Thermococcus kodakarensis KOD1: one gene and its partners. The protein of the gene in region 2 binds, or shares a complex with, the protein of the main gene of each other region. Links are inferred from orthologs where the notes say so. Each region holds a gene or a part of one and is shown on either strand. Other genes may lie near its edges.

The links.
Region 1: the proteins of tuf (region 2) and TK_RS00555 are in contact, whole or in part, in a crystal structure (PDB 7CSL), measured with the Pyrococcus horikoshii proteins. The link is inferred for Thermococcus kodakarensis KOD1 from one-to-one orthologs. Residues at the interface, in WP_010885563.1 of Pyrococcus horikoshii: Val16, Lys20, Ser21, Lys62, Arg65, Glu66, Arg67, Gly68, Val73, Ala74, His75, Ile88, Asp89, Ala90, Pro91, Gly92, His93, Asp95, Phe96, Lys98, Asn99, Gly103, Ala104, Asp227, Val228, Tyr229, Ile231, Val234, Val237, Val239; in WP_010884146.1 of Pyrococcus horikoshii: Phe4, Leu6, Val7, Val9, Arg11, Met13, Pro14, Thr15, Asp16, Pro17, Leu38, Ala39, Lys40, Glu44, Pro45, Ile46, Ala47, Phe48, Gly49, Leu50, Tyr56, Leu58, Arg60, Asp61, Glu62, Glu63, Tyr65, Ser66, Phe67, Asp68.
Region 3: the proteins of tuf (region 2) and rpl12p are in contact, whole or in part, in a crystal structure (PDB 3WY9), measured with the Pyrococcus horikoshii proteins. The link is inferred for Thermococcus kodakarensis KOD1 from one-to-one orthologs. Residues at the interface, in WP_010885563.1 of Pyrococcus horikoshii: Lys125, Glu126, Phe129, Arg132, Thr133, Lys165, Leu166, Thr169, Lys324, Gln326, Leu359, Ala360, Ile369, Glu372, Ile384, Ile422, Ser423, Gln425; in WP_010886059.1 of Pyrococcus horikoshii: Glu96, Glu97, Leu100, Leu103, Ser104, Ala105, Leu106, Phe107, Gly108.

What each region holds. Positions count from the first base shown.
Region 1 is NC_006624.1:87,590-97,210, reverse strand. The notes cover bases 5,288-8,096. They hold TK_RS00555 (elongation factor 1-beta), read right to left. Parts: upstream 6,926-8,096; coding sequence 6,650-6,925; downstream 5,288-6,649. Other genes in these bases: TK_RS00540 (DUF3226 domain-containing protein), read right to left, coding at 7,931-8,096; TK_RS00545 (HAD family hydrolase), read right to left, coding at 7,151-7,891; TK_RS00550 (zinc finger domain-containing protein), read right to left, coding at 6,943-7,116; TK_RS00560 (hypothetical protein), read left to right, coding at 6,154-6,627; TK_RS00565 (hypothetical protein), read right to left, coding at 5,844-6,023. Outside these bases: TK_RS00590 (FAD-dependent oxidoreductase), read right to left, coding at 1-1,025; TK_RS00585 (hypothetical protein), read left to right, coding at 1,188-1,388; TK_RS00580 (NAD(P)/FAD-dependent oxidoreductase), read right to left, coding at 1,498-2,658; TK_RS00575 (FAD-dependent oxidoreductase), read right to left, coding at 2,660-4,138; more of TK_RS00570, read right to left, coding at 4,231-5,287; more of TK_RS00540, read right to left, coding at 8,097-8,944; TK_RS00535 (DUF2391 family protein), read right to left, coding at 8,945-9,478; TK_RS00530 (metal-dependent transcriptional regulator), read right to left, coding at 9,547-9,621. UniProt on the Methanocaldococcus jannaschii protein: Promotes the exchange of GDP for GTP in EF-1-alpha/GDP, thus allowing the regeneration of EF-1-alpha/GTP that could then be used to form the ternary complex EF-1-alpha/GTP/AAtRNA.
Region 2 is NC_006624.1:256,632-266,253, reverse strand. What follows is about bases 1,753-4,562. They hold tuf (translation elongation factor EF-1 subunit alpha), read left to right. Parts: upstream 1,753-2,419; coding sequence 2,420-3,706; downstream 3,707-4,562. Other genes in these bases: TK_RS01505 (DEAD/DEAH box helicase), read right to left, coding at 4,327-4,562; rpsJ (30S ribosomal protein S10), read left to right, coding at 3,766-4,074; TK_RS01525 (elongation factor EF-2), read left to right, coding at 1,753-2,185. Also shown: more of TK_RS01525, read left to right, coding at 1-1,752; more of TK_RS01505, read right to left, coding at 4,563-5,547; pyrH (UMP kinase), read left to right, coding at 7,017-7,694; TK_RS01485 (NAD(P)/FAD-dependent oxidoreductase), read left to right, coding at 7,807-9,126; TK_RS01480 (endonuclease/exonuclease/phosphatase family protein), read left to right, coding at 9,272-9,622. UniProt on the Methanocaldococcus jannaschii protein: GTP hydrolase that promotes the GTP-dependent binding of aminoacyl-tRNA to the A-site of ribosomes during protein biosynthesis.
Region 3 is NC_006624.1:1,238,921-1,248,433, forward strand. Bases 1,272-3,972 are described here. They hold rpl12p (50S ribosomal protein P1), read right to left. Parts: upstream 2,932-3,972; coding sequence 2,611-2,931; downstream 1,272-2,610. Other genes in these bases: dcd (dCTP deaminase), read right to left, coding at 1,352-1,819; TK_RS07035 (50S ribosomal protein L10), read right to left, coding at 3,002-3,972. Outside these bases: TK_RS07010 (TIGR04013 family B12-binding domain/radical SAM domain-containing protein), read right to left, coding at 1-726; archaeal histone HpkA, read right to left, coding at 810-1,013; more of TK_RS07035, read right to left, coding at 3,973-4,024; TK_RS07040 (50S ribosomal protein L1), read right to left, coding at 4,030-4,680; TK_RS07045 (50S ribosomal protein L11), read right to left, coding at 4,794-5,291; TK_RS07050 (transcription elongation factor Spt5), read right to left, coding at 5,326-5,784; TK_RS07055 (protein translocase SEC61 complex subunit gamma), read right to left, coding at 5,807-5,992; cell division protein FtsZ, read right to left, coding at 6,023-7,144; TK_RS07065 (D-aminoacyl-tRNA deacylase), read right to left, coding at 7,260-8,078; TK_RS07070 (class III signal peptide-containing protein), read right to left, coding at 8,128-8,307; TK_RS07075 (L-fucose/L-arabinose isomerase family protein), read right to left, coding at 8,388-9,513. UniProt on the Methanocaldococcus jannaschii protein: Forms part of the ribosomal stalk, playing a central role in the interaction of the ribosome with GTP-bound translation factors.

The DNA of each region.
Region 1 (9,621 bases), 170 kb from region 2 along the record:
TGAGCAACTACCGCCCTCTCGACCCTGTCCGTACCTTCTGCCCTCAGGATCGTGTGCCTCGTGAGAATTGGAACGCCGAGCCTCCTCACCTTGGCAGCGTGGACGAAGTAGCCGCCGACCTTGGGCATGGCCTCGACTATCGCCTTCACCTCGACGCCGGCCTGGATGAGCTGGTATGCCAGAATCAGCCCCACGTTGCCAGCTCCGACGATGAGGACTCTGTCGCCAGGCTTCACTCCGTAGGTGTTCATGAGGGTCTGGATTGCTCCAGCTCCGTAGATTCCTGGCAGATCGTTGTTCTCGAAGGGAATCATCTTCTCCATCGCGCCGGTCGCGACGACGAGGGCCTTTCCCGAAAACTCCACGAGCTCGCGGTTCTTCCTGACACCGATCACGAGCTTCTCGTCGCCATCCTGGAAGATTCCAACGGCGGAGGTTTCTGTGAAGACCCGTATTTTCTCCCTCTTTCTCACTTCCTCCGTGAGGATCCTGGCTATCTCCACTCCCCTTACTCCTGCGAACTGCTCCCTCTTCCCGAAGAACTTGTGGGTCTGCTTGACGAGCTGGCCGCCCAGCTTTGGCTGTTCGTCAATGAGGATGACACTCGCGCCGGCGTCAGCCGCGTGTATCGCCGCCATCAGGCCGGCGGGACCGCCGCCGATGACAACGACGTCCGCCTCGTATCTGGTTGCATCCTTCCACTCCGGCGGCTTCGCAGTCCTTGGGAGTATCTCTTTTCCTTTCTGCATCTCAATCCTCATGCCGTCCTCGACGAGGGTTATGCACGAGCGGACGTTCGGGATGCCGTTTACCTTAACGAGGCAGGAAGAGCACTTGCCTATGGCACAGAAGAGGCCCCTCGGTCTGTGTTTCTCACCGCTGTGGCTGAGGACTCTAATTCCAGCGGCGTGGAGTGCCATTGCAATGGTCTCCCCCTCGTAGGCCTCTATCGGCCGGCCTTCAAAGTAGATGGTGACCTTTCTGCCTCGCTCAAACCGCAGAACAGGATGTTCAGTGATGCGCATGAACTTTCACCAATGTGGGTTAAGAAAAGCCCTTTATGAGGATTTTTTCATAAAAAGGTTTTCCACCTTTGGTTGAGAAAGGAAAATGGCGCCGGATTCTCTTTACTTGGCTATGAATATGACGAAAACGTTATCAAACCCAACGTTCAACGTCTTGTGGGGATGTGGATGGACGTGACTTTGAGGGTGAGGGTTCCCGAGGGGATTGACGAAAAGCTCGTTGGAGAAATGGCCGAGATATTTGCACGCGCTCAGGCCTTAAGGATGCTCGCTTCCAGCAAGGGGAAGGTGAGACCTGAGAGGGCATCATGGGGGGAGCTTCGTGAGTATCTACAGGAGTACAGGGACTTTTCTGGACAGTAGCGTGCTTTTCTGAAGGAATACCCTTCATCGAAGTCCTCAAAGAAGAATAAAAAGAAGCTTCAGCGTTCGTGTACTTTCTTCAAGGGTGAAGAAGAGAGAAAATAAAACTTCACCCCATCTGCAGGGCCTTACCTCTAAGCTCGCCCCTCTCGAAGCGGTACGGGTCGTACCACCAGGCAGGCAGGTCGGTCTTGCCCTTCGTGATCAGGTCTGCCACCATCTCCGCCACAGCAGGGGCCATCATGAATCCGTGCCCGCTGAAGCCTGCAGCTATGTAGTAGTCGCTCAGCTCCTCGATTTTGCCTATCGCGGGGTTGCTGTCGGGTGTCTTGGCGTAGTAGCCCGCCCATGTCCTCAGGATGAGGAGCTCCCTCAGGGCCGGGATTATCTTGGTGAAGTAGTAGCTCACCTCGCGGAGGAACTCGTAGGTCGGGTTGAGGTCGTAGGTCGGGCCTTCTTCGTAGCCGACGCCGCCGATGATTCCGCCGTGGCTGGTCTGGGTGAGGTAAGCGTGGCCGTACCTGAACGAGATGACCATCGGCTTAACGGAGCCCTTCTTTATGGGCTGGGTTATGACAGCCTGGTGCTTGTAGGGCTCTATCGGTATCTTCGTCCTTATACCTGCCATCGCGTTGATGAGCTTGGCCCAGGCGTTGGTGGCGTTGACCACTATTCCGGTCTTTATCGTGCCCCTGCTGGTCTTCAGGCCCTTTATCTCACCGTTCTCGATTATGAAGTCCTTGACCTCGGTGTACTCGACGAGCTTCGCGCCGAACTCTTCAGCATGGAGGGCGAACTTCGCAGTTGAGTGGAACGGGCTGGCCTTTCCGTCGGTGGGGTTCCAGGAAGCGGCAACGACCTCGCTTATGTCGAGGAGGGGGACTATCTCCTTGGCCTCTTCGGGTGTTATGAGCCTCGTCGGAACGCCGAATTTGTTCTGTATCGCTATGTTCCTCTTGAAGGTCTCGACTTCTTCGTCATCGTAGAGCAGGAAGAGGTAGCCCGTCTGCTGGAACGGGAAGCCGTATTCCTCGCTGTACTTCTTCCAGAGCTCGACGGAGCGCTTCATGACCTGGACGTTTGCCTCATCGTTGAACTGCTGCCTTATCCCGGTTCCACAGCGGAATGTAGAGCCTGAACCTATGAAGCGCTTCTCTATGACGGTGACTTCCTCGCCCCTCTTGGCAAGCTCGTGGGCGATGGTGACGCCAACGATTCCGCCGCCGATTATCGTTATCTCACTCTTTTCGGGAAGCTCTCTCGTCGGCATTTCAATCCCTCCCCGCGACGACCTTCATTTTGACGTTCTTTATAGGCGGCCTCGCAACGGGTATGTCAAGCCTGTCCATGCCCATTCCGCTCCGCTGGGAAACGAGAAGGGCGCCGTTGAATAGGCAGAACCTGCCCTGGCAGAAGCCCATGGCCAGGTGGGTGAGCCTCTTGATGATCTGCAGGTCTGTTATGCCGCTCCTGACGACGTCGTCCACCTTCTTCAGTGTGACGCCACAGCCGCATATCTGGACGTCCTCGCCGTTGAAGTTATCGAGCGGGAGCTTCGGAACCGGCCTTGCCACCGGCTCGTACTCCTTAAGCCTCTCCTCGTAAATGCACGGCTCGCTCTCGTAGCCGAACTCCCTCAGGATGTAGGCCCCAACGAGCTTTCCTTCGAGGTAGTTCGCGTAGTGCGGCTTTATGCTGACCGCGCTTCCCGCGACATAGATTCCGTCCCTTATCCTGTGCTCGTCGTCGAGAATCGGCATGTAGTAGCCGCGCTTGAAGCGGAGCTTTCCTCCCGCCTGGGTTATCGGGTTTATATCCGGAATCCTCCCATCGGCCATTATCAGTGCATCAACTTCATAGACGTTGCCGTTCTCGTCTATGACGCGCTCTATTCTGTCCTCACCCTCAACGCGCTTGACGTTCGGGACAATTATGTATTCAATGCCCCAGCGCTCTAATTCGGCGGTAATCTCCTCCGGGAATGCCCCTGTGACGGCGACCTTCCTTCCGGGAGCGACGCCCCAGACGTTCATGACTTCAAGTGCATCGGCCCTCCTAAAGACGCCGGGCCAGTCGTTGTTCTCGAAGAGCATTATATTATCAACAGCCCCAGTAGCTAAAACCACTTTCTTCGCCATGAACTCTATGAGCTGGTCGTTTCTAACGGCTGGAACGAGGAAGTACTCGCCCTTGTCATAGACACCGAGCGCGGCCGTCTTGAGGAAGACCCTAACGTTCTCAGGGAAGTTGGTGAGCCTTTCTATCGCTTCCCTCGGGTTTCCAAAGCCCTCCTGCTCAACGCCCTTGAGCCACATATCTCCGCCGAGCCAGCCCTTCTCCTCGATGAGGGCAACGGTAAGCTTTCCGCCGATTTCCTCCACGACACCGAGGCCTGCAGGACCAGCACCGATGACCGCGACGTCCACAACGTAGCGGAGAACGGGCTTCCCTTCGTCTATCTCAACCTGCTCCTGGAACTCATCGTATCTCTGCCTCTCAATCTTCATGCCGTCCTTGAGCTTGAGCTTCCTTCCGTTGATGTTCTTGACTCCGTTTACCGTAACGGGGACGGGGCCGAAGGTGAAGGCTCCGCGGTGTCTCCCTTCGTTGCTCGTCGTGAGCCAGTAAACGCCGTTCGCTAACATCGCCACCGGGAACTTCTCGCCCTCGTAGGCCTCGTAGGGCTCCCCGTCGAGGTAGATCGTGATCTTCTTAGAAGGGTCTTTCTCTGTTAGGTCAAGCGGTCTCATGCTTCCACCCCGCTTTTGTACATGCGAATAAAGATGAACACCGATGCTTATAAACCCTAAGGTTCTAAACTGAAGGTTAAAAAGAAGAGAGATCAGGCGAGACCCTTCTCGATCAGGAAGTCGGCGACATTCTCGACCTGGCTCTTGGCCCTTGTTTCCATAACTGTCCTCTTGCCGCCCTCAACGGGAACTTTCCTGAAGAGCTCTTCGTGAAGCTTAACGATGTCTCCTGGCGGCTTTGTGAGGAGGCTGACGATTATGATAACGAACAGCGTTATGAAGAAGTTGATGAAGAACACTGGAACGCCGTTGAACCAGCTTCCGAGAGTGCCAAAGAAGCCCGGAGCGTCAGGGTTGAAGGCCCAGCCGTATATCTTGGCCTCGAATATGACCTCGCTGACCAGACCGTAGGCCATTCCAACGATTCCGCCCTCCTTGGTGACGCGCTTCCACCAGAGGCTCAGTGTGAGTATCGGGCCAAAGCCGACGGCAAGGCCACCCCATGCCGTTGCAACCATCTGGTAGATAACCTTTGGTCCTGTAATAGCGAACCAGAGGCCGACCAGTGCAACGACGGCAACTACAACCCTGGAGATGTTGACCATCTGCTTCTTGCCGAGTTCCTTGCCGAGAACCTTGTGGTAGAAGTCCCTCGCTATTGCCGAGGAAGCGACGAGGAGCTGAGAATCGGCGGTGCTCATAACGGCGGAAATTATGCCCGCTATGACGAAGCCAGCTATCCAGCTCGGCATAAGCTCAACTGCCATGGCGGGAACTACACGCTCGGGATCGCTGACGTTAAGCATGCCCGCCTGGTAGAGGGCGAAGCCGAGGAATCCCGCGAAGAACGCTCCCCAGAGGACTATTGTAGTCCAGATGCCGCTGATGAAGATACCCGGCCTCCTGAGCTTTCTCGGGTCCTCAACGCTCATGTAGCGGGTGACTATGTGAGGCTGGCCGAGGTAGCCGACTATCCAGGAGGCGTAGCCTATGGCAAAGATTATTGCCGCCCAGCCGGTTGCGCCGCCGAAGGGGTGGAGCTTGTTGGGGTCTGCGGAGGCTATTATCTCCGTCGCCTTGTCGAGGCCTCCTATCTTGGCCAGGGCCAGGAACGGAACGATAACGAGGGTCAGCAGCATGAAGAGGGCCTGGACAACGTCAGTCCATACCACGGCAAAGAAGCCACCTGTGATAACGTATGCAGTCAGGATGATAACGGTTATTATGATTCCAGTGTTCACGCTTACGTCAAAGCCCTCCGCAAAGGTCTTTCCGCCGGCCGCGAACTGCGCAGCTACGTAGGCGGTCATGAAGATGATAATGATCAAAGCGCTGAGGATCCTGATGAGCTTGGTGTCGTCCTTAAGCCTGGCCTCCAGATAGTCCGGGACGGTTATTGCCCTAAATTTACCTGCGTAGATCCTGAGCCTCGGACCAATGAGGACGTAATCAGCCAGCGTACCGAAGAGACAGCCTATCCCAGCCCAGAATGCTCCAAGGCCAGCCTTGAATGCGCTTCCAGGATAACCCAGCATCAACCAGCCGGAGAAGTCACTGGCCTTGTCCGAGAGTGTAGCTGCTAAAACGTGAACCTTCCTGCCGCCGACGAAGTACTGGTCTTCGGTCTTGGTGTACCTGTTGGCCCACCAGCCTATGTAAGCTAGGAGGGCAAGGTATATCAGAAATCCAAAGAGCACACCCGCGTTCATGCCTTACCCTCCTTCTTTAGCTCTTCAATGAGATCCTCGTCGTAGGCCAGAATGTCGGCATCTACGTAGTACTCCTTCCCCGTTATCTTGTCCCAGTAGCCGTACAGAACCATTACCAAAAAACCCAAAATCGTTGGAACCAGAAGCAATGCCCAGCCTTCGGCGCCAAGTCCCATATTTATCACCCCTGAATGTATATGCTGGTTGGAAGCCAGCATTGTACATATATGGCTAAAAAATTATAAACCTATCGTTTGAAACGTTTGGTGTAAGAGAATATCAAGAATTGCAGAAAGGTGTTAGAATATGGGCGGGATCAAGGTTAAGGTCATGAGGCCAATCTTTAAACCAGAGGTCGCTGAAAGCTTTGTTCTATATCCCTACAGGATATACCACCTCAGGCTCTTCTACAAGAGGCTGGGCATGAAGGACAGGGTCTTTGACTACTATGCTTACATAGACCTCTACCGCCTCGGTGCGGAGAGGGGAGACGACTTTATAGACCTCGAGGAATGGGAAGTTGACGAGAAAAACGTTATGGAGCCCCTCGTTACGGAAGAAGAAGCGAGGATGAAGGCCTTCGAGAGCGCAATAACTTGGGGAAACTCAAGGGTGGTCTCGTGGTGGCTGCCAAGGATTGAGGTAATAAGGGAAGAGCTCGCCTACAAGGTCTTCTGGGTGTACGAGGAAGACGGAAAAAAGCTGATAATGGACAGCCTCGACGGGAAGAGCTACGAATTAACTGGCGAGAGAAAGTGCAGGGGCTTTCCGTGCAGATAATCAGTAAAAGAGGGCGGAGCCCTCAGATCCTCGAAACGGTCTCGACCTCAGCGCTCTCGACGTTCTCGACCTGTCTGAAGATATCTGCAACCTCGTCGAAGGAGTAGCCTTCCTCGTCCCTTCCGAGGACGTAGAACTTGAGAGCAACGAGACCGAAGGCTATCGGCTCCCTCTCGACCTTTGCAAGGCCGTACTTCTCGGGGATGACTGCCTTAAGCTTCTCCTCGAGCTCGTCGAGGTTGACATCCGGGTCGGTCGGCATGACCTTTATAACGCCAACAAGGTTGTAGTCGCTCATATCATTCACCTCCTAACTCACGGCCCCTCCCATCCGCACTTGGGGCACTTGTAGGGCACGCTGAGCACCCTGCAGCTTTCGCAGCGCCATATGATCGCCTCACCGCAGTTCGGGCAAACGAAGTGAGTGGCGTGCTCCCTTGGGGTTATCTCCTTTCCGCATGAGGTGCATACGGGTACCTCGAACTTCATCTCCACTGCGAACACCTCCAAGAAAGGTGGGTTTTTAAACCTCTGGTGAGCGTTGCCCAGTCGATTTATAAGCTTTTCCCATATCCCCAGTTAGCATATCAAGGACTTCGGGCAGCTCACCGATTGAGGGTATCTCAAAGCCCCTCTCGGAGATTCTCCTGACGCCTTCAGCCTCGGGGTTTATCCACGCCCCCCACATGCCAACCCTCAGGGCTCCTTCAAAGTCCTCCGCATAGGTGTCGCCGACGTGAAGGGCCTCCTCCGGCTCAACACCGAAGACCTCCAGAGGCTTTCTAAACATCTCCGGAAGCGGCTTGAAGGCCCCAACCTCATCCGCGAAGAACGTCCGGTCTATGTACCTCATAAGGCCAACCCTCTCGAGGAGCAGTCTCGTATAGGAACCCGGCCAGAACATGACGTTGCCAGTTACAGTAACCTTCAGACCGCGCCTCTTGGCGTCCTTGAGGGCATCCTCCGCCCCGGGTAGGACGAGGTCACCGACATTTAGGGTGGCCCTCGCCGCGGCCCTCCTTATAACCTCGATGTCCACGCCAAGGATTTCCGCGAGCATTTCCTGGCTCTCCTCAAGCGCCCTTTTCGGATCGCCTTCGCCCCTGGCCCTCATTCCCTTTATCCTCGCCCTCGTCAGCATTATGGCCTCCACAACGTCGACGATGCAGGTGCCCATGATGTTTGAGAGCTCTGCTGAGAAAGCGTCGAGCATCCCGTTCATATCGAGAAGTGTGTTCCAGACGTCAAATGAGACCAGCTTCATGGACATCACCACCTGGAGATGGGAAAGGGAGTTAAAAACTCAGCGCTCGGCAAAGGCGAGGAAGCGCAGGCCCTCCATGAGACCTGCCTTCCTGAGCACGTCCTTGATGTGCCTGTGGCGGGAGCGCATCACGAAGAGCTCGTAGAACCCCTCGAGGTTGCCCCAGTGCCCGTAGGCGGAGAGAGCCAGATACATGACCTCCTTTGGCTTGAGTTTCCTCCCAAGGCTCTCCTCGAAAGCCCCAAGGGCAGGCCGGAGCTTCTCAAGAAGGCCCTCCGCGCTTATGAGGTGGAGCATCAAATCCTCAACCGTCGGCTTCTTCCAGTCAATAAGCTCGTCCTCAAAGGGGAGACCTATAATGAGCGGCACGATGAACGTGTTCCAGACCAAGTAAAAATCCCCGGCTTTCCTTGGACTAAAGGATGCCAGTTTGCCAGTTATTGACGCCATGGCCGCTTCCCTGTCCTCATCGACGTCAATGGCAACCCCTATTCTCTCAACGCCGAAGCCAAAGACGTCCATGGCTTTGAGGAAGTTGCCCAGGTTCCTTATGACACCGGAGTTTCCCTCGCTCGGGATTACGGCAACGTACTTTCCGTCCTTATGGAGGAGGTCAAAGTTGTCGCGCTCAAAGACCTTCTCAATGAACTTCAGGTTCCTTGGCGCGGTTCTGGATTCTCTGAAGTCGAAGAGCTTCTTCATGACTGCCTTGAAGAACTTGGAGTCCGTCTTCCCTTCAACAAAGAGAACCGAGACCGGAGCATCTTCTCCAGAAAAACCACCGCGGACATCAAAGTCAAGGTACTTCCTGAGTTCATAGACCTCCTTGAGAGTCAGGCTTTTCATAGTGTCCGAGTAAACGAGGATGTTCTCCTCGCTTTTCCTGAAGCGTTCAGCGAGAAGGTCGATAACCTCAAGGCTCGATGTTACCAGCGTCTCTTCGCCCGAAAGGGAATCAACGAACTTCAAGAGGTCTTCCCTGTTCTTTCCATACTCGGGAAATAGAACCGCATCTCCAAACTGCTCCCATTTGTTTCCAGTAACAACCCTCATTCACTTCACCATGTCAACAGCTATTGCACCGATAACCGCGAACGCGCTCACTATGACCGTCGCGTTCAGGTACTGGACGGGTGTGAAGTGAGCGACACCGTTTATGTCGTAAAGGTAGATGAGAAGCGCCGAAATAGTGTACGAGATAACGGACACGCTTATGAGCCTCTTTGGCAGGTGGAACAGCTCCTCCCTCTTCATATTCCCGAGCCGGGACTTCACGAGGAACAGGTACGCGATGCCCAGGGTGAGCAGAAATATCACAACGGCTCTTTCAAGGGAAATCGCCTTGGCAACGTCCCAGAGCTCGCCTGTGAAAAGGAATGGGAGTGCAAAGGTCACAGCCCCGATGATTTCCTGAGTGATGTCGTCCCACCCGAGGGTGTCCGGTTCGTTTTTCTTTTCCTCGGCCTCTTTAATGGCCTGAAGTTGCCTGCTGATGCCGTCTATCTTTTGGGACAGCTTCTCCAGTTCAATCACCTCTTGCTCAGGTTTGGGGCTCATCATCTCATCAGCATTGGATTCACTCATCATCGCGTATCGGGATTGGAATAAAGGGGTTAAAAGAATAGTGGATGAGAAAACCAAAATCAGTTGAACCACTAAGCCCCTTCTTCAGGCTCGGCTTCTTCGAGTTTCTCCTTCAGGAACTGCTTCAGGACGTAGGGACACTGCTC
Region 2 (9,622 bases):
AGAGATGATTGCGAAGATTAAGGAATTGATGACCCAGCCTGAGAGGATCAGGAACATGGGTATCGCCGCTCACATTGACCACGGTAAGACCACTCTGAGCGACAACCTGCTCGCCGGTGCTGGAATGATCAGCGAGGAGCTCGCCGGAAAGCAGCTCGTCCTTGACTTCGACGAGCAGGAGCAGGCGAGGGGTATCACCATCAACGCGGCAAACGTTTCGATGGTTCACAACTACGAGGGCAACGACTACCTCATCAACCTCATTGACACTCCGGGTCACGTCGACTTTGGTGGTGACGTTACCAGGGCCATGCGTGCCATAGACGGTGCGATTATAGTTGTCGACGCCGTTGAGGGTGTCATGCCCCAGACCGAGACCGTTCTCAGGCAGGCCCTCAGGGAGTACGTCAAGCCGGTTCTCTTCATCAACAAGGTTGACAGACTCATCAAGGAGCTCAAGCTTACTCCCCAGCAGATGCAGGAGCGCTTCGTCAAGGTCATCACCGACGTGAACAGGCTTATCAGGAGGTACGCTCCGCCAGAGTTCAAGGACAAGTGGCTCGTTAAGGTCGAGGACGGTAGTGTCGCCTTCGGTAGCGCTTACTACAACTGGGCCCTCAGCGTTCCCTACATGAAGAAGACAGGTGTTTCTTTCAAGGACATCATCGACCTCACCAACGCCGGTGACCTCAAGACCCTCAGGAAGAAGGCCCCGCTCCACGTCGTCGTCCTGGATATGGTCGTTAAGCACCTCCCGAACCCGCTCGAGGCCCAGAAGTACAGGATCCCGCACCTCTGGAGGGGCGACATCAACAGCGACGTCGGCCAGGCCATGATGAACTGCGACCCGAAGGGCCCGATGACCATGGTCGTTACCAAGATCATCCTCGACAAGCACGCCGGTGAGGTCGCTACCGGCCGTGTCTGGAGCGGTACCGTTAAGACCGGTCAGGAGGTCTACCTCATCAACAGCAAGAGGAAGGCCAGGATCCAGCAGGTCGGTATCTACATGGGTCCCGAGAGGATCAACATGGAGGCCGTTCCCGCTGGAAACATCGTCGCCGTTACTGGCCTCCGCGATGCTATGGCCGGTGAGACCGTTTCAGTCCAGCAGATCGAGCCGTTTGAGGCCCTCCACTACACCAGCGAGCCGGTTGTTACCGTTGCTATCGAGGCCAAGAACGTTAAGGACCTTCCGAAGCTCGTTGAGGCCCTCAGGCAGCTCGCCAAGGAGGACCCGACGCTCCACGTCAAGATCGACGAGGAGACCGGCCAGCACCTCCTCAGCGGTATGGGTGAGCTCCACCTTGAGGTCAAGCTCCACAGGCTCAAGACCGAATGGAAGCTCGATGTAGAAGTTTCACCGCCGATCGTCGTCTACCGCGAGAGCGTCACCAAGCAGAGCCCGATCGTCGAGGGCAAGTCCCCGAACAAGCACAACAGGTTCTACATCACAGTCGAGCCGATGCCGGATGAAATCTACCAGGCGATCAGGGAGGGCGAGATTCCCGAGGGCAGGCCGAAGGACCCGAAGGCCGTCGCCAAGAAGCTCGCCGAGCTCGGCATGGACTACGAAATTGCCAAGGGTATCGTCGACATTTACAACGGCAACATGTTCCTTGACAACACCAAGGGTATCCAGTACCTCAACGAGGTCATGGACCTCCTCGTCGACGGTTTCCACCAGGCCATGGATGAGGGACCGCTCGCCAAGGAGCCCGTCATGAAGGTCATCGTCAGGCTCCACGACGCCAAGATCCACGAGGACAACGTCCACCGCGGTCCGGCCCAGATCTACCCGGCCATCAGAAGCGCTATCCACTGCGCCATGATGAAGGCTGGACCTGTCCTCTACGAGCCGTACCAGAAGGTCATCATCAACGTGCCCTACGAGTACATGGGTGCCGTCAGCAGGGAGCTCAACCAGAGGCGCGGTCAGCTCATTGACATGAGGCAGGAGGGCGAGGTCATGATCATCATCGGCGAGGCTCCAGTTGCGGAGATGTTCGGATTCGCTGGAGCCATCCGTGGAGCCACCAGCGGTAAGGCCCTCTGGACAACGGAGCACGCTGGCTTCAAGCGCGTTCCAAACGAGCTTGCCCAGCAGATAATCAGACAGATACGCCAGAGGAAGGGTCTCGACCCCAACCCGCCGAAGGAGCAGGACGTCTGCCCGCAGCAGTGATGCGGGCTTTCTTCTTGTTCTCTCTTTGACCTTTTCTCAAGAACTCTGTTTTATCACGTGAAAGTCTAAATCCGTCATTAGTTAACTTTTTAAACCCCGTTCTTGAGTTAAACCCAGAACTCATGAGGTCCCCCCGAAAACGGCGGGTTTCCCGCCCGAGGGGGCCGAGGTTCGAAAGATTTAAAAAGCCATCCTAGTCAACGAGACTAGACCAAAATATGGAGGTGTTTGAAAATGGCTAAGGAGAAGCCACACGTTAACATTGTGTTTATAGGCCACGTCGACCACGGAAAGAGCACTACCATCGGTAGGCTGCTCTTCGACACAGCGAACATCCCGGAGAACATCATCAAGAAGTTCGAGGAGATGGGTGAGAAGGGTAAGTCCTTCAAGTTCGCTTGGGTCATGGACAGGCTCAAGGAGGAGAGGGAGCGCGGTATCACCATCGACGTCGCCCACACCAAGTTCGAGACCCCGCACAGGTACATCACCATCATCGACGCTCCGGGTCACAGGGACTTCGTTAAGAACATGATCACCGGTGCCAGCCAGGCCGACGCGGCTGTCCTCGTCGTCGCCGCTACCGACGGTGTCATGCCACAGACCAAGGAGCACGCCTTCCTTGCCAGGACCCTCGGTATCAACCACATCATAGTTGCCATCAACAAGATGGACATGGTCAACTACGACGAGAAGAAGTTCAAGCAGGTCGCCGAGCAGGTTAAGAAGCTCCTTCAGATGCTCGGCTACAAGGACTTCCCGATCATCCCGATCAGCGCTTGGGAGGGCGACAACGTCGTTAAGAAGAGCGACAAGATGCCCTGGTACAACGGCCCGACCCTCCTCGAGGCCCTCGACCAGATACCCGAGCCGCCGAAGCCGGTTGACAAGCCGCTCCGCATCCCGATCCAGGACGTCTACTCAATCAAGGGTGTTGGTACCGTTCCAGTCGGCCGTGTTGAGACCGGTGTCCTCCGCGTCGGTGACGTTGTCATCTTCGAGCCGGCCAGCACCATCTTCCACAAGCCGATCCAGGGTGAAGTCAAGAGCATCGAGATGCACCACGAGCCGCTCCAGGAAGCCTACCCAGGTGACAACATCGGTTTCAACGTCCGTGGTGTCGGTAAGAACGACATAAAGCGCGGTGACGTTGCCGGACACACCACCAACCCGCCGACCGTCGTCAGGCCGAAGGACACCTTCAAGGCCCAGATCATCGTCCTCAACCACCCGACCGCTATCACCGTCGGCTACACCCCAGTCCTCCACGCCCACACCACCCAGGTCGCAGTTAGGTTCGAGCAGCTCCTCGCTAAGCTCGACCCGAGGACCGGTAACATCGTCGAGGAGAACCCGCAGTTCATCAAGACCGGTGACTCAGCCATCGTCATCCTCAGGCCGACCAAGGCAATGGTCATCGAGCCGGTCAAGGAGATCCCGCAGATGGGCAGGTTCGCCATCCGTGACATGGGCCAGACCGTCGCTGCCGGTATGGTCATCTCCATCCAGAAGGCCGACTGAAGGCCTTCTCAATCTTTCCTTCCTTTGAAATCTTCCTGAACCTTTTAGGAGGGACGGAAATGCAGAAGGCGAGGATTAAGCTGGCGAGCACCAACATAAAGGCCCTCAACGAGGTCACCGACCAGATCAAGCAGATAGCAGAGAGAACCGGCGTCAGGATGAGCGGTCCGATACCGCTTCCGACAAAGAGGATCAGGATCACCACCAGGAAGAGCCCAGATGGAGAGGGTTCCGCCACCTTTGACAGGTTCGAGCTCCGCGTTCACAAGAGGCTCGTTGACATCGAGGCCGACGAAAGGGCCATGCGCCAGATCATGCGCATCCGCGTTCCCGAGGATGTTACCATCGAGATCGAACTCATCTCTTGATTCCTCTCATTTATGCGCCGGGGTAGCCTAGCCTGGGAAGGCGCGGGCCTGGAGAGTCCGTGGGCGTTTGCCCGCCAGGGTTCAAATCCCTGCCCCGGCGCCAGCTCTTAACCTTCTAACCTTCTTAGTTGCTTCCTTCTTAACTGCTTGTTTTGATTAAGCACCACAGAAGCGACTTTAGAGAATTTTTCAGAATTCATACTCAGATATAAGAGCAATCAGAAATCAACAAGAGGGGGAAAAGAAAAATCCTCAATATCTCCTCCTTCTCTGGCGGGGCTTCATTGACCCCCACCTGCCGCGGTACTCACCTTCAAGCTCCTCCTGCCTCAACCTCTCCCGGTATTCTTTGGGAATACCCTCGCTGAGTTCGGACTTCTTGACCTCAACGCCGGCCTGCTTTGTGATGTACCTAAAGCGCCTCAGTTCTCCTGGGGCGATGAAAGTTATGGCCTTTCCTTTCTTACCCATTCTCCCTGTCCTTCCAATCCTGTGGATGTACTGTTCGGGGTTCATTGGGATTGAATAGTTGATAACGTGGGTTATCTCTGGAACGTCAAGTCCCCTCGCTGCTACATCGGTCGCAACGAGTATCTTAGTTTTCCTGGCCTTAAAGCGATTGAACGTCTTCTCTCTAGCCGGCTGGCTCATATCGCCGTTGAGGGCCTCTGCCCTGAATCCAGCCGCCCTAAGCCTCATAGAGAGTTCCCTCGTCTCGGCTTTAGTCTGACAGAACACTATGCCGTAAAACTCATTAGACTCATCTGAGAGTATCTTGGTGAGAAGGTCGAACCTTCTGTGGGGAACAGCTTCGATGTACTCCTGCTCAACCTCTCCTGGGACAAGCTCGTCCCTGCTGACGATGACTACCTCGGGGTTTCTCATGTACTTCTTTGCCAGCAGGAGGACATCCATCGGCATCGTGGCTGAGAACATCAGGACCCTCTTCTCCTTGGGGGTTGCCCTGAAGATTGCTTCGATGTCCTCCTGGAAGCCCATGTCCAGCATCCTGTCGGCCTCATCGAGGACGAAGAACCTGACCCCATCGAGGTTCAGAGTACCTCTGTTTATGTGGTCGAGAACCCGTCCAGGAGTTCCAACTACTATGTGGACGCCCCCCTCAAGGGCCCTTATTTGAGGTCCGATCGGCTGTCCGCCGTAAACGGAGTAAACGTAAATCCTCCTTTTGCCCCTGAGCGACCTGAGCTCATCAGTGACCTGTATGGCAAGCTCCCTTGTGGGGGTTAGAATCAACGCTTGAACTTCCCTTATGGATTCATCTATCGAATCCAGAATCGGAAGTCCAAAAGCTGCTGTTTTTCCGCTTCCCGTTTTTGATTGACCCACAATATCGCTCTCAGCGGACAGCAGAAGGGGGATGACCTCCCTCTGAATGTCTGTTGGGATTGAAAAACCCTTTCTTTCAACTGCTTCAACTGAAGCACTGGATAGTCCAAGTTCTCTAAAACTCATTTTTCATTACTCCTTAATGTCTAGTAATTCCAACGCGCTCCTGCTCAGAACGCGCTGAGGAGAAACGCGCTTTGGCGGGCCGGGGGGGATTCGAACCCCCGACCTGCGGATTAAGAGTCCGCCGCTCTAACCAGGCTAAGCTACCGGCCCACGACCCGAAACCATAGAGATGGATTGCCTTTATAAATTTTTCGGTCTTCTGGAGTGCCGAGAAGCACCGTAAAGTTTATAAAGCACTGCACTGCCCTATATTTGGCAACGCGGGGGTTGCCGAGCCTGGTCAAAGGCGCGGGATTGAGGGTCCCGTCCCGCAGGGGTTCCGGGGTTCAAATCCCCGCCCCCGCACCACAACAGCCCTTTCTTGCGAAAGCGCTGGCGGAAGAAAAGTATGCGTTCTTAACGAGCTAGCTTTTGAGTGGGTTTACTTATCGAGTAGCCAGACTTACAGGATTTCCTCACCGTATAGCGCTCGTCGAGCGCTAAAAAGAAAGTTTGAAATCACAATTAGTGTGATATTTTGAGGTTAAACCCGCGTGAACTTGCTTTCTGAGCAAGCATACCCTCTCTAACAGCAAAGTCAAAAGAAAGGGCGCACTTTTGGTCAAGCGTTTTCTAAAAGCTTGCTGCGCGACGTTGAAGCTTCGCTTCAACGCACGGGACGATAGCCCCGTTGAGTTTGATCGAGGCTCGTGGTTCTTCTTAGAATTGCCCCACTACAAGGATTTTCAAGATACACAAGCTAGCATTAGTGAATTCCCCAATTTCAGCCCTCTAAAAGAAGTTTCCAACATCCCGACGCCCTACGGGTGTCGATTAAAAGCAAACTCACACCGAGAACTCTTACTAAAATCGAATTCGCACTCATACAGCGAGCTCCTGAATGAAAAATCTCCCCAGAACAACCTTCTAATCAAGAACCACGAACTTTGATGAAACTTTGCTTGCAAAGTTTCTTTGGTCAAGCTTTTCCCAAAAGCTTGCTAGAAAAGTTTCATTAGTGTAGCCTCTCCCAAAAAGCTTCAAAGTCTAGTGGCGGCGGGCGCGCCCGGGGGTGGGAACCCTCCGCCGCGCCCTTCCACCGGGGCTCGCTCACCCCCGCTACCCCGGGAGCGCCGCACGTCCCGCCTACCGCTGCTCCCTTCCGGGCCTGGCGGGGTTCGGCGGGCAAAGGGCGTTAGCCCGGCCCTCCAGCCGGACCTCGCCCACCGCCGGCCCCCCGGGACGAGGGATCACCGTTGTGCCCCGGCTTCCGGGCGCGGTTTTGGGAACCGCCCCCCGGGCTTCGGCCCCGGCATATCGACGGTTTCCGGTTACAGGGGACGCCGAACCCCCCGGCCTAGCCCGCCGCCGGGAATAGTTAACAGAGCTGGATATATAAAGGTTTGGTAGGTACGAAAGCCCTGAAGTTTGCCATTTTCCAGTTAAGAAAAGGTTATAAAGGCCCTCCGATTAGCAGAAGGAGGGTCATCATGAGGATAGTCTTCGATATAGGCGGCTCTGTTCTCGTTCCCGAAGATCCGGACATCGACTTTATCAAGGCGATAGCATACGAGCTCGTCAAGATAAGCGAGGACCACGAGGTAGCGGTTGTTGTCGGCGGTGGAAAGGTCGCCAGGAAGTACATACAGGCCGCGAAGGAATTCACGCTCAACGAGACCTTCAAGGACTACATAGGAATCCACATCACGAGGGCAAACGCGATGCTTCTCATCGCTGCCCTTGGAGAAAAGGCATATCCCTTCGTCGTCCAGGACTTCCGTAAGGCCTGGGAGGTCATCCAGCTCAAGAAGATTCCGATAATGGGTGGAACCCACCCCGGCCACACGACCGACGCGGTAGCTGCTCTTCTCGCTGAATACCTGCAGGCGGATCTTCTCGTCGTTGTAACCAACGTTGACGGAGTCTATGATTCAGACCCGAAGAAGAACCCCAACGCGAAAAAGCTCGACAGAATCACCGTTGACCAGCTCGTTGAGATAGCGATGCAGGAGGAGAGCAAGGCAGGAGGAAGCGGCGTCGTTGATGCCCTAGCAGCAAAGTTCATCCAGAGGGGGAAGATAAAGACTTACATCGTCGGCAAGAAGGACGCTTACCATCTCTTTGACGTGATAAAGGGCAAGCACAGCGGAACCGTTGTGGAGCCGTAATTTCTTTGCCTTTACTTATGTCTTTGTTTGTCCGCTTACTCTTCGAGTATTTCCGGATTTAACTAAAGCCAACTTTTTATACCCCCTTCCCCTTCTTCTCTTGGTGACACCCATGAAAATCGTCGTGGTCGGTTCTGGAACAGCCGGAAGCAACTTCGCCCTCTTCATGCGCAAGCTTGACAGGAAGGCCGAGATAACCGTCATAGGAAAGGAACCAACGATGCAGTACTCCCCCTGCGCCCTGCCGCACGTGGTAAGCGGCACTATCGAGAAGCCTGAGGACATTATAGTCTTTCCCAACGAGTTCTACGAGAAGCAGAAGATAAACCTCATGCTGAACACGGAAGCAAAGGCGATAGACAGAGAAAGGAAGGTTGTAGTCACGGATAAGGGCGAAGTCCCGTACGACAAGCTTGTTTTGGCCGTTGGTTCAAAGGCATTCATTCCGCCGATTAAGGGAGTTGAGAACGAGGGGGTCTTCACACTCAAGAGCCTCGACGACGTTAGGAGGATAAAAGCCTACATAGCCGAGAGAAAGCCGAAGAAGGCCGTCGTTATCGGAGCTGGTCTCATCGGCCTTGAGGGCGCCGAGGCCTTTGCAAAACTTGGAATGGAAGTTCTGATTGTAGAGCTGATGGACAGGCTTATGCCCACAATGCTCGACAAGGACACGGCAAAGCTCGTCCAGGCTGAGATGGAGAAGTACGGCGTTTCCTTCCGCTTCGGCGTCGGCGTGAGTGAGATCATCGGAAGCCCCGTCAGGGCTGTCAAAATAGGCGACGAAGAAGTTCCCGCAGACCTCGTCTTGGTTGCAACCGGGGTGAGAGCCAACACCGACCTCGCCAAACAGGCAGGGCTTGAAGTGAACAGGGGCATAGTGGTTAATGAGCACCTCCAGACGAGCGACCCGGAGGTCTACGCAATAGGCGACTGTGCTGAAGTTATAGACGCCGTAACTGGAAAAAGAACTCTCAGTCAGCTCGGAACTTCCGCCGTTAGGATGGCCAAGGTGGCCGCGGAGCACATAGCGGGTAAGGACGTCTCCTTCAGACCAGTCTTCAACACCGCTATAACCGAGCTGTTTGGCCTTGAAATCGGCACCTTCGGAATCACCGAGGAGAGGGCAAAGAAGGAGGACATCGAGGTAGCGGTCGGAAAGTTCAAAGGCTCGACCAAGCCAGAGTACTATCCCGGAGGCAAGCCCATAACCGTAAAGCTCATCTTCAGAAAGTCAGACAGAAAGCTTATCGGCGGCCAGATAGTCGGCGGCGAGAGGGTCTGGGGCAGGATAATGACGCTTTCTGCCCTCGCTCAAAAAGGCGCAACGGTTGAGGACGTTGCCTACCTGGAAACGGCCTACGCCCCGCCGATAAGTCCGACCATAGACCCGATAACGGTCGCGGCAGAGATGGCCCAGAGAAAGCTCCGCTGAACCTCTATCCCCTTTCACTTTTCTTCCCACTCCTGAATCAACATAGATGTACACTGAATTTCTGCACATCAGAATTCACGAAAATTTAAATAATCCTCCACAACCAGCTAAATACCAACTAACAACCCTGTGAGAGGTGAATCCAATGAAAGACAGATTGAAAGGACCTATTGCTAATAGAGAACTCTTAATCGGGATAAGTACGGGTGTTCTCCTAGCTTCTTCCATGAGGGTTTTCGTCGCGGGGGCATATTCAAGCGTCGAGAAGACGTTCTTTTACAACGTCATGTTCCCCTCCGTGCTCGGCGTGGTGCTGTTCATAATTGCATCCGCTGTTGTGGGCAAACTCAACAGGAGGATAGGAGCTGCAATAGTGGCGGCCTACGCGCTGGTTTCTCTCCTCACGGATGCGACTGAATACACCCACCTGATAGCGGCCCTTGCCATCCCAGTTGCACTGGCACTCCTCAGTGAACTCGACATAAAGTACGTGACG
Region 3 (9,513 bases), 980 kb from region 2 along the record:
CCTCAGCGGCTGAAGGGCCTTTAAAAGGGCCTCAAGTTTGTCGAGTTTTAAGATTGCACCCGGGCTTCCGTAAGCAAAGGCGTTCGGCGTTATGTAACGCATGTCCTTCATTCTCTTCGAGTACTTAACGATCTGGTCTATCGGCCTGTGCCTCATGCGGAAACCCTTAATGTAGGGTGTCTGACAGTAGTAGCAGCCGAAGGGACATCCGCGGGTGATTTCTATCGGCGAAATCAGGCGAACGCTCTCGGGGTAAGGCGGGAAGCGCCAGAAGTTCTCGACCTTTGCAAAGCCAGTAAACACAAAATCCCCGTTTAAGTAGAACGCAAGACCCGTAATGTTGGCGAGCTCTTTTGTGATTCTGTAGCCCGTCTTCTTTAGAGTCGTGAGGAGCTGGTAGAGAACCTCTTCCCCCTCACCAATGACCGCTATGTCAAAACCGAGCACATTTAACGTATGTTTTGGCATGGCTATCGCATGATAGCCCCCCGCAACTAATAGAGCCCCCCGTTCCTTTAAAAGTCTGATTTCATCCCTCAACGAGCCCCAGATCTCCTCGGTGAAGAAAGAGTACAGGACAACTTTAGGTTTAGCTCTGAGTATTTCATTGAAATCCTTGGTGATCAGGAGCTCTCCTAGATCAAAGCCCTGACTCTCCAGGGCACCGAGAAGGTGAACGAACGCGTTGTGGTTCCTCTTAGTCATCCTTACGGCTATCTCCGGCATGGGTTCAGAACAGTAAAAGGGTCTTAAAATGATAACGGTAGGGAAACGAGAAGAGCAAAAGCGGAAAAGGGCCAAAAAGGCCTTCAGGCCTTGATGGCAAGCTTGATGTCCTCAGCCTTGACGGTCTTCCTGCCAGCGTGCCTGGCGAAATCGACGGCCTTCTTGCTGAGCTCGATGGCGTACTCCTCAAGGTACTCGGCGAGAACCTTGGCGGCATCCTCACTGACCCTCTCAGCGCCAGCCTTCCTTATAAGCCTGTCAACCGGGGCAATCGGAAGCTCGGCCATTCACAACACCTCCTTAAAGGGCTTTTCATTAAGCTTTAGGCAATTGGAGATATATAAAGATTTCGGTAAACGGAGCTATTTCTCAGGGTCTAACAACGAATGAACCCTTAGATACATCCAATTTTCAGAGATGAGTGCTACTAATAATTTAATCATGACCTCAATTCAGGAGAGGGAAACTAAACCCTATCAAAGGGCTTACCCAGGTGAAGTGGTTTAATTGGATTTAAAGGTGTTTAAAAAGTAAAAAACCAAAGACAACCATTCTAAGCGGAGTGGATTATAATCGGGCCAGAAAAAACAATGAAAACGAACAAACAGCTGATTACCAACGTCGGTTACCGTTTCCTTTTTGAGAGCGCTAGATGTTTGCTTCCCTGGTAATTTCCACGATAGGGGTTTTTAGCAGGCCCCTCCAGCCGGATAAACGCTATCTGAACAAAGCGCTCGCCGTATTTGAGTTCCACAGACTCGTTGGAAGCGTTGAACAGGGCTAGAGTGAGATTTCCATCCCATCCAGGGTCAACCCAGGCAAAAGAACCGATTAAGCCCTCTCTGGCTAGACTGCTCCTAAGCTTCATGTCGCCCATTACATCATCCGGAAGCTTGATCCTCTCGAGAGTCAAAACCAAGGCGTAAGTCTTTGGGGGTATTGTAACTCCCCCTGAATCCTTAACGTCGAGTATTTTACCATTTACGTAAGCTTCGCCTCCAACCCTTAGGTCATATCCTGCAGGCTGCAGGGATTCTTCACTGAAAGGCTCGATCAAAATTTCCTTTCTAATCTTCCAATCGGGAAGCATCATTTAGACCACCGAAAGAGCTATATAAGTGAGAACTATAAAAACCGCACGGCCGAGGATGAGCGGTTTGGCCCGGCACTGACCTGTGCTGAGGGCCACCACATCTGAGGCGGGATGGGCCGGTGGCCTAGTCTGGACGGGGCGTCGGCCTCCGGAGCCGAAGGTCGCGGGTTCGAATCCCGCCCGGCCCGCCATAGAAACTTTGCTGGGCAAAGTTTCATCAAAAATCGAATGTCCTTTTGAGTGCCCAGCTTTTCAGTGATTCTCACCATAAATTGGAAATCCTCAAGGGGTTACTCACAGTATAACGCCCAAAGGGCGTTAAAAATAAAAAACCCACACTTCTCTGCCTATTCATTGCGAGAATCCCCCAATCCACAGCCAATTTTCAAGGACATTCAAGCTTTTGGTGAAGCTTTTTTCAAAAGCTTCCTGCGCGAAGTTTGATGAAGGTTTGTGGTTCCTTTTGAAATTGCCCTTCTACAAGGAAATCCTCTCAAAATGACCCGTCAGACAAGAACCACAAACTTTGCCTTGCAAAGTTTCTTTGGTCAAGCTTTTCCCAAAAGCTTGCTGTGCGACGTTGAAGCTCCGCTTCAATGCACGGGACGATAGTCCCATTGAGTTTGATCAAGGTTCGTAGCTCTTTTCCAGAATGTCAATTCACTATGATTCTCTCAACAAACGGCTGTTCTTGAACGCGAGAACCCTTAATCAACTTCAAGACGAAGCTTTCCAGAAACCCAGTGAAGAATTCTCATCCAAGAATATAGAGAAAATAGGGGAAGAGGACTTCAGCCGAAGAGGGCGCCGAGACCGGCGAGGGCCTCCTCCTCGCTGGCCTCCTCCTCTTCTTCCTCTTCCTCCTCCTGGGCAGCCTCAGCGGCACCGCCCTCGGCGGCCGGAGCGGCGGCAACTGCAACCGGAGCGGCGACCGGCATAGCTGCCTTCTCGATGACCTCGTCGATGTTGACGCCCTCGAGAGCGGCAACGAGAGCCTTTATCCTGGCCTCATCCGGGGTAACACCAGCGGCCTCAAGGACTGCCTTGAGGTTCTCCTCAGTTATCTCCTTACCAGCGGCGTGGAGCAGCAGAGCGGCATACACGTACTCCATCTTTCGCACCTCCAATCATCTTCATCCTTTTTTCTTTTATCACGGGTTGAGGGATACATGGGAAAGGAAATCAGCCGAAGAGCGCGCCCAGTCCAGCGAGCGCGTCCTCCTCAGAGGCTTCCTCCTCTTCCTCTTCTTCCTCCGCCTCCTCAACCTTCTCCTCGGTCGGCTGAGGAGCGGCGGCAACTGCCATTTGTGCCTGAGCGTTTAAAAGTTCTTTGGTCTTCTCGTCGAGCAGATCCTCAGGCAGGTTCTGTGCTATGAGCAGGACGGCACGTATAGCCCTGCCAAAGATATCCTCCACAGTGTCCTTGGTGATGTAGCCAGCCTCGACTGCAACGTTCTTCGCTCCGAGATAGGCTTTCTGGAGGATGGCCTCGATTGTCTGCTTGGTCGGGTAGGCTATGTTGACTGACAGGTTGAACGCGTGCATGTAAGCCTTCTGGAGCATGTTGATGTACTCGCTCTCGTCGATTGCAAGGACGTCTGGGGTGTAGACAATCCCGTCCTCGTAAGCAGCGAGCAGGTTGAGACCGACTTCGAGCGGCTCGATGCCGAGGGCGTTGAGGATCCTCGCGAGCTGCTCGGTTATGACTTCACCTGCCTTAAGGACGGTGTAGTCCTTCTGGATGCTGACCTTACCCTTCTCAATCCTCGCCGGAATGCCAAGGGCCTGCATCTCACCAACGAGCGGGCCTGGGGCTAGTGACGTCGGCCCAGCGGGAATTACAACATCCTTTGGAACGACTGCACCGGCTTTAGCAGGAGCCGGGGTCTTGCTCTCCTCAAGGAGCTTGTAGAGCTTGAACGGGTTCATTTCGGTGGCGAGTATTGCAGCACCGCCCTGAATGTGGTCGATGAGCTTCTCAAGCTCCGGCTGTCCAAGCTCCTGGGCAGCCCTCTTTATGGCGAGCTCTATGAGAGTGTTTCTGCTGACCCTGAGAAGGGCCTTACCGCGGAGCTTGTCACGCATCTTGCTGAGCGGGTACGCTGGGACACCGGCCACGTCAACGAGCGCTATCACTGGGTAGCTCTTGATGATGTTGGCAAGCTCTTCAACTTCCTTCTTCTTCCACTCTGCCACGTGAGCCATCTCCCTCACCTCTCAACCTTAACGGCCGGGCCCATTGTGGTCTTGATGTACACTGACTTCACCTGGTTTTCACCGCGCTCAAGCTTGTTGATGATGGCGTTGAGCACCGCCTCGGCGTTCTCGGCAAGCTTCTCGTCGTCCATGTCCTCGGTTCCTATTGGGGCATGAACTACAGGGTTGTTCTTGAGCTGTATCCTGACGGTCTTTTTGAGCTTCTCAACGATAGGCTCGAGGTTGGTCATTGTCGGCGGGACAACCACTGGCATCTTGTTCCTCGGACCGAGGTACCTACCCAGGTACCTACCGATCTTCGGCATCAGCGGAGCCGCTGCTATGAAGAAGTCGTATTTTTTAGCGAGTTTTCTGGCCTGGCGTGGGCTCTTAGCCAGCTCCTCCAGCTCCTCACCACTAATCACATCAAGCCCGAGCTTTTTAGCCGCCTCGGCCACGGCACCATCAGCGATGACCGCGATCTTTGGCTCCTTCCCACGACCGTGGGGCAGCACAACCTCAAGCTTAAACCTGTTCTCCGGCTTGCGGAGATCCACATCCTTGAGGTTGACTGCCATCTCGACGGTCTGTGTGAAGTTGCGCGGCTTAGCCCGGGCCTTCGCCTCCTTCACCGCTTCCACGAGTTTCTGCCTGTCGAAGGCCACTTTACAGCCCTCCCTCTCATTTTCGTTGATTTAAACAGCCAAACGGAGAATCAAAGATGCCTTTAGGAATGTGTTTTTAAAGTTTTCCCCAAACGGGAAGGGAAAAAGAGGCCTCACTGGGCCTCCTCAGCCTTTGCAAAGAGCTCGTCATAGACACCCTCGTCGATCTCTCTCTGAACTTCCCTGGGATCCTTGCCCTCAACGGTAACGCCCATGCTGAGCGCAGTTCCGATGACCTCCTTGGCGGCAGCCTTAAGGTTCGGTGCGAGCATCTGGTCGATCTTCATCTTGGCTATCTTGATGACCTGCTCCATTGTAAGGTTGCCCGCGGGAGTGTGGCCGGCTTCGCTTGAGCCCTTCGGAATGCCGAGCTCCTTCTTGATAAGCTGGCTCGTCGGCGGGATACCGACCTCGATGCGGAAGGTCTTCTTCTTGGGGTCCTCAACGATAATCTTGACGGGAACCTGCATTCCCTCGAACTCTTTGGTAGCCTTGTTGATCTCGTCAACGACCTGCTTGACGTTGAGTCCGAGCGGACCGATAGCCGGACCAAGGGGCGGTCCGGGGGATGCCTTTCCACCTTCGACAAGAACTTCAACAACCTGTGCCATTTATCTCACCTCTCAAACTTAGTCCTGTTGCCCGTCACTCCTTCTGGCGTTTGCTTATAAGTCTAACGTATTCTCCCCTAACAGTCACGGGGATTGGCACCACAGAGCTGACGAGTTCGACGACTATTTCATCCTTACTCTCGTCAACGCGGACAACCTTGGCTTTCTCACCCTTGAAGGGACCTGCAATGAGCTCGACGATGTCTCCTGGCTCGAATCCGCTGACTGCCGGCTTCTCCTCGAGGAAGTGCTCTATCTCACTGAAGGGTATCTCCCCTGGCAGAACGCGCTTTGCATGCCTGATGCCCCTGATTGCTTCCTCAACGGCACTCTTGTTGGGAGCCTCGATGAAGATGTAGCCTTTAACCTTGCTTGGAGAGAGGATAGCATAAAGGGGCAGGTTGTAAGTCTTGGCCTTGCTATAGATGAGATTGGCCGTGGTTGTCTCCTGACCAACGGTTACGCTCACTGTGAATATCTTTCCCTCTGCCATGTGTATTCACCTTTTAGAGCCGTTAGGAGCCCGTCACGAGGTAGCCTATTATTCTTATTATCATGCCAATGGTTCCAATAAGGATCATACCGATGCCAGTTATCTTAGCAGCAAGCTTGAACTCCTTCATTCCTGGCTTCTTTGTAACGAGCAGTACCCTCTTGGACTCCGCCAGGAAGGACTTGACCTTTTCGGTGAACTCTGCCATCCTTACCCCTCCTTAAAAAGATTTCATGAATTAAAGCTCGTCGAGGTCGAGCTTTATCGGCCTTCTCTCCTCCTCACCAAAGTATGACTCCTCCTCTTCCTCGGCAACTGAATAAGGTGAACTGACACCTGTGACGACGAGGAGGATCCTTATCATCTTGCCGAGCTCTTCGTCAAGCTGGATACCCCAGATGACCTGAGCCTCTGGATCGAGCTTGCTGGTGACGAGCTCTATGATCTGCTGGGCCTCCTCAAGCTTGACGTCGCTTCCGCTGATGCTTATGAGAGCGCCCTTGGCACCGCTGATGTCAACGTCGAGGAGCGGACTGTTGAGGGCCTGCTGAGCGGCTTCAAGAGCACGCTTCTCGCTGTCACTCTCACCGATACCGATCATTGCAACGCCGCCGTCCTTCATAACGGCCCTAACGTCGTTGAAGTCGAGGTTGACGAGGCCAGGCTTGGTGATGAGCTCGGTTATGCCCTTGACCGCCTGGACGAGTATCTCGTCGGCGACCTTGAAGGCCATGTGGATCGGCAGGTTCGGAGCAACCTCCATGAGCTTGTCGTTCGGGATTACTATGACGGTGTCGGTGTTCTTCTTGAGCCTTTCAAGGCCGTACTCGGCGTTCTTGATTCTCCTTATGCCCTCGACGGTGAACGGAAGGGTAACGACTGCCACCGTCAAAGCTCCCATCTTCTTTGCGATCTCCGCAACGACCGGGGCGGCTCCAGTACCGGTTCCGCCGCCGAGACCGCAGGTAATAAAGACCATGTCAGCGCCCTCGAGAGCCTCTCTAATTTCTCTCTCACTCTCTTTGGCTGCCTCCTCACCGATCTTTGGGTTGTTTCCAGCACCAAGCCCTCTGGTAAGCTCTTTACCGAGGAGGATCTTTTTGTGAGCCCTAACCTTTAACAAATCCTGGGCATCGGTGTTCATAGCGATTATCTTGGCACCCTGGATTCCAACCTGCATCATCCTGTTTATCGTGTTGCAGCCCGCACCGCCAACACCGACGACATATATCTTCGCCTGAATCTGCTCAAGGAGCTTCTTAAGCTCCTCGTCAATATCGGATTGAGTTCTAACCTCAGGAGCGCTGGCCTGCGGAGCGGCGGAGGTCCTTTCAATCGCATCTTCAATCAGCTTTAACATGGGTTCACCCTCCAAACAGTTTAATTCCCTCAATTTTTGAGGGAGAGTGGTATATAAACATAGCTAACCCAAACTGAAGGGTAAATGGCCAGTATATCCTTTAAATGTTTCGGCCTTAATCCCTGATGAACTCAAGTCCCAGCTCCTCCGCAACTGCCCTCGCCATCTGTCGGGTCTCCCCTTTGCTACCCTTCCAGTCAACGTAGATTGCATCAACGCGCTCGGCTGTTCTCTCGATGGCCTTTAGGAGGAGCTCCTTGCTGAGGGGATGTGCATATTTTGGGGCTATGTGCCCAAACGCCAGATCTGTCTGAAGTGCCCTCTTTGTCTGCTTCGGTGCATAGTGCCCCCCGCCAATACCAACGGCGACCTTGAACTTCGAATTCTGATAGTTCTCAAGGACGTATATTATGGTTTCGGCTACAATCTCGCCGGCCCTATCGTTGACCCATTCTTCCTCGCTCGAACCGATCTCTATGAAAAAGCTTGGCACATCAAGCTCGCTTGGCCCGTGGTGGGTTGCCTCGTAGCAGACAGTCCATCCAAGGTCATTCAGTTCATTCATCTTAAGCAGAGCAAGCTTCATAGCACTTGGCTGTGCTATTGCAAGGCTTTCATCCTTCCCGCCGTAAAGGGCTCCTCCCCAGTTTCCTGTCACGTGGGTCGTAAGGGCTGGGAGTTTCTGTTTGCTGGAGTGCCTGGAGGCAAATGCTATAATCTCGGGCTTTATTCCAGTCTGACGCTCGATAGCCCTATCGAGGCCATCATAGTAAATCATCTCCTGATTGGTTGTCAGTATCACTACATCATCCTTCTGGTACACTGGATTGCCATCAAAGAGGAGTTCATCCTCTTTAAAACCAAAGTTCTCGATGAGCTTCTCCCTGATGTTCATTGACGCGAGATCTACTTTTGTAGTCATCACAACTTTCATTTTCAAAACACCTCAAAAAGAAGAGGGAACCTGTTTAATAGCGTTTCCTTCAACGTCCAGATGACGTCATATTCTTGAGGATCTCCGATATTTCCTTAGTAGTCTGGTTGATTTGTACTGCCACGTTCTGTGCAACTTCATGAACGTACCTGATAGTAATCGTGACCATAATAAGGGCCAATGCGACCATGAATAGGTATTCCAAGGCTCCCTGTGCGCGTCTCATCATTTTACTCACCCCACATAAATAAAATGGGGTAGGAATATATAACCCTTTGGTATAAAAACCCAAGTAAATAACTCAATCAACTAGTACAGCATTACCTCGAAGCCAAGTTCACTCAGCAGGTCTGAAAGCTCCTCCGGGTCAACATAGGCTAAGAGATGGTGATTCCCGAGCGTGCCATCAACGAATTCTGGAGCGTCCTCAAGTTTCAGCCTTACTTGCGTCCTGCACCGCGACTCAAGGAACTCGTTGCCCTCAACTTCAACTCCAGCAACAACCGCATGTCTCCCGCGTATCTTGAAAAGGGTAGCCTTGCCAGGAGGGAACTCAACAGCAACACCGACTCCCCTGCCGCTCTCAAAGTGAGTTCTAAGGACGTACTTTGACACCAGGGGTGCCGTACAGTGGGCGATGACCACGTGGTTTTCGTCGAAATCTGCGAGATTACCCATAAATGCAGGTTCATCAAAGAACTTCCGGATTATCATCATGCCAATCAGGGCGTTGAGTTCACCCTCGCATGCAGCGGGGATGCCCTGGGCATTGAACATGGCAAGGGCAAGGCAGGGTGTAGTTCCAATCTTCCCGATAAGGTCAAAGCACCCAACTGTAAAGCCCTTAAGATGATAGTCTTCAAGAATGCGCTTTATGGCAACGTACACCCGTCCAGCCTTTGCAAGAGACTCCCTATCTGGCTCCTTAATTTCCTCAGCGTTTTCAACGATTTCCTTAACGGCCTCCCAGCCTTCCTCAGCGGTTGTCTTCTCATAGTACTCATAGAACTTTTTGAGGCTTATGTGGGTGTAAGGTATGTCCAGCTTCTCGTTTATCAGCCAGGGGGAAACCCTCCCTATAAGGCCTATTCTGGCTCTAAGAAACCTGTCGAGAACATCTTTCATATCATCATACGCAAGGAGAGCAGCTTTAAGCTCCTCCGAACTCTTCACAACGGTGGAGGGAATTAGCCTGTCCCTGAAGTACTCCCTGAGTTCGATTGCGGCTGCAAGGGAGTTGTTGAAAGGGTTCCCGTAAAATACAGTTGGACGCCTAAACACGGAAAACTCCTTGAGAAATCCCTCCGTCCCACCCGTCAGAGGGAACAGAACCAGAGCGTCAACATCGTTGAAGTTTATCTTCTCTTTCAGCTTTCTGAAGTCGCTCCTTGACTGGATTATTTCCCCACCAACAACATCAAAATCTTGCTCAAGT